DNA from 3 places in the Peribacillus sp. QJM3NY_7 genome. Region 3 is predicted to be linked to each of the others. Evidence: predicted binding sites of a transcription regulator. Region 3 holds the regulator's gene; each other region holds the start of a gene.
The links. The regulator LexA, encoded in region 3, represses DNA repair genes until DNA is damaged. The targets are predictions, from matches to a motif close to CGAACATATGTTCG.

Region 1 (2,278 bases), 850 kb from region 3:
GCTGTTTCTGTCTGACCAGCGACAAGATATCCCGGGCAACTCCTTCAATCTCAGCTCTGCGGTTAACTGCCTGGGCGATCGTTACATCAGGTGACTGCTGCTCAAACGTTCGTGCAGGACGAATGGAAAAATAAGTTTCCAGATGATTCAGCCCCGGACTCTTTCCAAACCTTTCCGATCTTTTTAAGATTCGATCTTCTGAAATCGGTATGCCATTCCTCAATCCAGCCTGATATAGGTGATGATAAAGGTTTCCCGTTTGCCTGAACAATTGCAAATCATCCGGAGCATATTGCCTGTAGGGCTGATCTAACGTCAGCGAGATCGTTACACTCCTGCACAGCTTCATCATTTCTTCAACAATCAATAATTCCTGTGGAGTCAAGCTATAAAAACCATCGATATATATATCCGCATTCCTTATATATGAAGACTCTGACATTTTTTCGATCAGCAAAGTGAAATAATCTTCGGAGTCTAAATATTTATTGACCATTTCATCCTCAAAAGCCTGATAGACCAATTCAAGATCATGCAGTTTATCCTGAATGCCGCTGCCGGCCTGTGAGGTTTCAGCCAAATAGTTTTGAATGTCATCAGGTTGGATGCAATACTGCTTGAACTCAGCCAGCATTAGCTCCATCTGTGCAATGAACCCCTGCTTATCAGCAGATCGACTGAACATCTTTAACTCTTCCTTTTTATCATCCATGATCTTCCGTATCAGCATATTAACGCCAACACTGTCAAGATGCAGCCGGCTCATCCCCCCGGTTTCCTGAAGAACGCGCCAAGCAAGCCTGCTAAAACTGAAAACCTGTGTCCGGATCATTCCGGCAAGTCCTGGTGTTTTAATTAATTTATATTCAGATAGAAACGTCATCTGATCAGGAACGAGGTAGATAATTGGACTTCCTTCGGGATCTTCTGCCAATTTAGAGCGGATTTCGTCCAATATATTCGAAGTTTTCCCTGTACCCGATCTTCCCAGTAAAAAACGGAGTGACATCTCTTTTCCCCCTTACAACATAATATCTAGATCCATCATACCAGAAATACTTTCGTCTTTATGACTAGGTTTCTGTTTCCAATTAGATTTACTTTCTATTATTTTACCGTTTCCCTTAAAAAAACACCAATCGTACGTTCGCGTTTCCCCCAAAAGAAAAAGCCCGCATCTTACTCGGGCTTCCACAATCACTCACCTGTAAACTTAAAATTGAAATCATTGACCGGCCAATATCGAACATCCACTTTACCGACAACATTTTCTACCGGTATATAACCAAAGTGACGGCTGTCAGCACTTTCAAGACGATTATCACCCATGACAAAAAGTTTGCCCTCCGGAACTTTGGTCATATCCGTCAATTCTTTTAATGTAAAATCACCTGTAAAATCCTGTCCTGGGAAACCTTCCTTGAATTTCTCAAGATAAGGCTCATCCACTTTCTTACCATTTACGTAAAGCCAATCATCTTTATAACGAATACGGTCACCTGCAACCCCTATAACCCGCTTAACATAATCTTCTTGTGAATTCGCATGAAAAACAATAATGTCAAAACGGTTGATATCATGAATCTGGTAATTGATTTTATTCACGACAAGTTTATTTCCATCTTCAAGGGTCGGCTGCATCGACTTTCCTTCAACATCATAGCTTGAAAAGAGAAATGTACGGATTAAGATGTAAATAACAAAAGCTATCATCGCTGGTTTTATCCAATCGGATAAAGAATTCTTGTTTGTTTTTTCCATCTAGTTCAACCCCTACTGCATTTATATATTAATTTATTGCCCTTCTTCTCTCTTCATGCTTTTATTTAACCGGACTTCCAGCCTTTTCCCCACATACCATAGGATAAAGATGACGATTCCGATAATGATCGTTCGCACAGGTTTATGAATCAATGATACTAAATCGTAACCTACGAAGCTGATCGTAAAAATCATCACCGCCTTCCCTCCAACTACTGCAAGTCCATATTGCAGGGTACTGACTTTTGAAAGTCCTGCCACGATATTAACGATGGCCGAAGGTGTAAAAGGGAAGCAGAGCAATATGAACAAAGGACCGAATCCATGGCTCTCAACCCATACCATCAACCTCTGCACCTGTTTATGTCTTTGCAAAAATCGGAAAAACCTCATTTGACCATATCTTCTAATAATCCAAAAGATCAAAAAGGACCCCGCTACCGCACCAATCCAAGAAAATAAAAACCCCCACCAGAGACCAAATGCCGTTGCATTGGCAAGCACGAACACCACTAAG
Region 2 (2,278 bases), 730 kb from region 3:
CTGTTACTGCCTTAAATGGTTTAAAACAAATCGGGATTAATCAAACCGTAATGTTGACTGGTGATAATGAAGGCACAGCTAAAATGATTGCCTCTGAAGCTCCTATTGACCGTTATTTTGCTGAATTAATGCCCGAAGATAAAGTGAGTTCTATTAAGCAACTACAAAACGAAGGTTATAAAGTAGCAATGGTTGGTGACGGCATAAATGATGCACCAGCACTTGCAACAGCTGATTTGGGGATTGCAATGGGTGGAGCCGGAACAGATACAGCAATGGAAACAGCTGATATAGTTTTAATGGCTGATAATCTTGAAAAGCTGCCTCACACAATCAAACTCAGTAGAAAGGCTTTACAAATTATTAAACAAAACATTTGGTTTTCTTTAATTGTAAAGTTTATTGCACTAGCTTTGATCTTCCCAGGATGGTTAACATTATGGATCGCTGTTCTTAGTGATACAGGTGCTGCCATAATTGTAATTTTAAATGCACTACGCCTATTGAAAGTTAAAGGATAAACACAATAATTATTCATTCTATAAAACACAGAACAAGACACCCATCATATGATTAGGTGTCTTTGATTTAAATAAGAAAGATTTATCTTTCGATTTTACGTTCACCAAAAGTGACTATGAAATTCATTTGGTGGTTATTCTTAACCCGTGAATAAAGAAGAGGTAAATGAGGTAATATATAGTAAAACACTTGAATTGCTTAAAAATGGAGGTGATGGCCTTATGTCTAAAGTTCTAAACACTTGGAAAAGTATGACTAAAGAAGAGGCTGAGAAGTATTGGAAAGAAGGCATCGGCTTTGAAATGGCCCATTACGATTCCAATATGGAAATGGATAAAGAAATTGACACTAAAGAGAAGCTATTGAAGAATTTGATTATTTTAGGCAAGCATACTAAAGATGAAATGAAAGACTTGATTGTCTTACCGGCTTCAGCTTTTGAAATTATCTATGCTAGAAACAAAAAGTAAGGACTTCTGTTAATCTTATTATAAAAAATCTATATTAAAAAGCTCTTCAATTTTGAAGAGCTTTATTATTTATTTAAAACTAAATAATATTTACTCTTAATCTCCTACAATCACACTAATAATCTCATCAAACTGAATATACTCAAAGGAACTATCTTTCTTCTGAATACGTAACTCTTTCGTAACAGGTTGTATGTACACACAATACCCGTGCAATTCTTGTTGATTTCCCGCGTTATGCAATGTAAAACTTATCGGTAAATGATATTCCATTGCATAATGAATGTTGTTTTCAAACTCTTCGACCTGGTATTCATCAAGGACAGGTTTTTTATTTAGGAAATTATCTTCCTCGCCCATTTTTTTATTCAAGGCCTTATGTTCAGGTAACATCAATGCTGCTTGCCATTTAATAATCCCTCTATCACGAATTGTACCCATCAGAAAGATCTCTCCTTTCTGTCCATTATACACGAACAAGAGTTCTTATAAAAAGCAGAAAAAAATTCCTCTTTCCCTAAATAAGTTCAGGCTAAAGGAACAATATTTATAAACGGCATTGTTTATTTTTTACAAATAAAAGAGACCGCGATTTGTGGTCTTCTTTCGTGTCTTATGGAACTAACGCACCCGTTAGTTGATTAGTAAAGTCTATTCAAATAATGGAACTTTTGGGTCTTTCCCATAACAATGAACAAGCATAGAGTGTAATTGTCCTCTGTGATGATAAACGTGAGCTACAATCTCTAACAACCATTCATATCGTGAGTAAGTAACGCCCCAATAAGAAGTAATTTCCTCTTGAAGTTCGACTTCTGTAAAATTCATAAATTTATCTTCTAAAAATCGATGATTTTTTATCAACGCTTCTTTCATCTCATATAAGCTTTTATATGTAACACTTGAATAAAATTTATTCATCTTGTCTTGGGATGCCCCGTCCGATATAAGCGAATCAGCTTCACAAATAATAGCAATGTGTTCTAACAGCTCTCCTATGGAATGCTTATTGGGTGTAGGTCTTTTTTGTAAGTCATTTTCTTCTAACTTTTCCATCATCTCAACAATTGTCTTTACAGCCACTTTAATTTGATTCAATGCACTATTACAATATGTATTCATCTTATCCTCCTTTACTTCAAATAAATAATGATATAGGTTCGTATTTCATTTTAGTTTTATCCTTTATGGAACTATCCTGCCCCGTTAGTGCCATAAGAAAAAGAGCTGATCGTGATCGTCACAGCTCATTAAAGCTATAGCACCTTTTAGTCAAGTAACCTTCT
Region 3 (2,278 bases):
TTAGTGAAAAAAACTCAATTAAGGCAATGGATACTGAAAATTTTACTGGCACCCTTCCAGAAGTACCTAAGTCAGGTGTTTATAATGTAACAATAGATGTTAAGGAAAAAAATGTGGATGGTACTGAAAGAACCCGGACGCTGATTCGTTCGGTCTATATTGAGAAATAACGAAATGCCTTCTCTTAGTTGAGGAGGCATTATTTTGATGGTAGGGCTAACTAGGGAGATGGTAATTCAGCCAATGGAAACAGCCAGGTCGTAATTACTTATTGAAGTATTAATTCAACGGGTCTCTGATGGATATGGTTGGAAGTTTGTTATCAGGGGAAAATAAATATATGTATTTTTTTCCCTGCACTTGCAAATGCTTGTCAACAAGTGCAGATTCAACAGTGGAATGACTTGGTCGATCTAAACCTTATTAAAGGGGGATTTTAAATCCTCTTTTTTTTATTTCAATGAGCTTTTTTCCAAAGTACATATTACCAGAAAGGCGATAGTATAACTTTCATCCCTTATAAAGGATGTATAAATTCCCATGAAACTAGATTCTATTAAAAAATATTTCAATATCTACTCTTCCATATGCATATTGAGAGAATTCTGGACATAAATTAAACAAACAAAAAAAGCGCGGGAAGCGCTTTTAGTGTATTTGTCTATATAAGCCTATTACTTTTCCAAGTATCGAAACATCTCGTAAAATAATTGGTTCCATATTTGAGTTCTCAGGCTGAAGCCTTATGTAATCCGGTTCCTTAAAGAATCGTTTTACAGTGGCTTCATCATCTTCCGTCATCGCCACGACGATATCTCCATTATTGGCACTGCTTTGTTGTTTCACGATGACATAATCTCCATCATGAATTCCAGCTTCTATCATACTTTCACCCATGATTTCCAGCATGAATACATGGTCATCATGTGGAACCATGCTTTCGGGAAGCGGAAAGTATTCTTCAATGTTCTCAATGGCCGTTATCGGCATGCCCGCTGTTACTTTTCCAAGTAACGGCACGTTCACGACATTGACTTTGGGAATATTGTTCGCTTCCTCCAAATTCATTATTTCAATGGCCCTTGGCTTGGTTGGGTCACGTCTAATAAGGCCTTTACTTTCCAGGCGGGATAAATGTCCGTGTACTGTTGAACTTGATGCAAGTCCCACTGCTTCGCCAATCTCCCGTACGGAAGGCGGATACCCTTTTTGGCGGACCTCTTCTTTAATGAAATCAAGAATATCTTGCTGCCGTTTTGATAGTTTTGTCATTTGTGCACCTCTTCCCCAATGTTCTTTGCTACATTATAGCATGGCCCCCATCTCTATACAAACATAAGTTCGAATTTGTTGTTGACTGAAACAAACGTTCGTATTATAATTTGATCATAACATACGAACGAACATTCGCTTTGGAGGGATTATCATGAAAAAATTATACAAAAATTATATTTATACGATTCTATTAGCGGGATCAGTATTCATCTTTTCAATTTTATTCTCTTGTACATTGAACAATGATCAAAAAAAGGATTTCCTTTCTATAGAAGTAAGCGAGGGTGACACCCTATGGGGAATTGCCGAAGAATATGAAGAATCAAATTTGACAAAAAAAGAATTCATTGGTTGGATAGAAGAGAATAATGGAGTCAGTGCGGATTCGATAAAGCCTGGACAAGTCATTGTCATACCGGTTAAAGGGGAAGAACTTGTCCAGAATTTGGCCAGTGAGCAGTAAGTAGTAAAGGTAGGGTATTATGAAGGCGGTAATCTATTGTAGGGTCAGCACCGAAAAAGAGTCACAGGAAACATCATTGGCAAGGCAGGAAGATGAATTAGTCAAATTGGCTGAAAAGATGGATGTGGAAGTTGTCTCCATTATAAAAGAACAGGCAAGTGGTTATGAGTTGAATCGGGATGGCATTTTTGACATGCTCGAACTATTTAAAACCAAAGAAGCTGAAGTGCTATTAATCCAGGATGAAACAAGACTGGGAAGAGGGAATGCCAAAATAGCCCTTTTCCATGTCATCCTTAAAGAAGATGTGAAAATTTATACGCTCTCACACGATGGGGAGCTGGAGTTATCGGATTCGGATGCCATGGTCATTCAGATAGTGGGCATTGTAGAAGAATATCAAAGGAAACTACATAATCTTAAAATAAAGCGCGGAATGATGAGAGCCGTTGAAAAAGGGTACCGTCCTCAAAAAAATCTTCAGAATCAAAGGAATTCCACTGGAAGGGACCGTATGGAGATTCCTATTGAAGAAATTAT

Region 1: a site for LexA is predicted at 1,137-1,150, ahead of addB (helicase-exonuclease AddAB subunit AddB). Genes of this name have one in related genera too.
Region 2: a site for LexA is predicted at 1,466-1,479, ahead of AC0VX1_RS06555 (YolD-like family protein). Genes of this name have one in related genera too.

Annotation. Positions count from the first base shown of each region.
Region 1 is NZ_CM149663.1:1,227,262-1,229,539, reverse strand. It holds gene addB (helicase-exonuclease AddAB subunit AddB) at 1-1,009, opposite strand, end outside; gene lepB (signal peptidase I) at 1,198-1,761, opposite strand; gene AC0VX1_RS05910 (TVP38/TMEM64 family protein) at 1,795-2,278, opposite strand, start outside.
Region 2 is NZ_CM149663.1:1,349,804-1,352,081, reverse strand. It holds gene AC0VX1_RS06565 (heavy metal translocating P-type ATPase) at 1-521, shown strand, start outside; gene AC0VX1_RS06560 (hypothetical protein) at 744-992, shown strand; gene AC0VX1_RS06555 (YolD-like family protein) at 1,089-1,433, opposite strand; gene AC0VX1_RS06550 (DinB family protein) at 1,644-2,114, opposite strand; gene AC0VX1_RS06545 (DUF3784 domain-containing protein) at 2,261-2,278, opposite strand, start outside.
Region 3 is NZ_CM149663.1:2,077,258-2,079,535, forward strand. It holds gene AC0VX1_RS10015 (esterase/lipase family protein) at 1-170, shown strand, start outside; gene lexA (transcriptional repressor LexA) at 649-1,272, opposite strand; gene yneA (cell division suppressor protein YneA) at 1,427-1,738, shown strand; gene AC0VX1_RS10030 (YneB family resolvase-like protein) at 1,758-2,278, shown strand, end outside.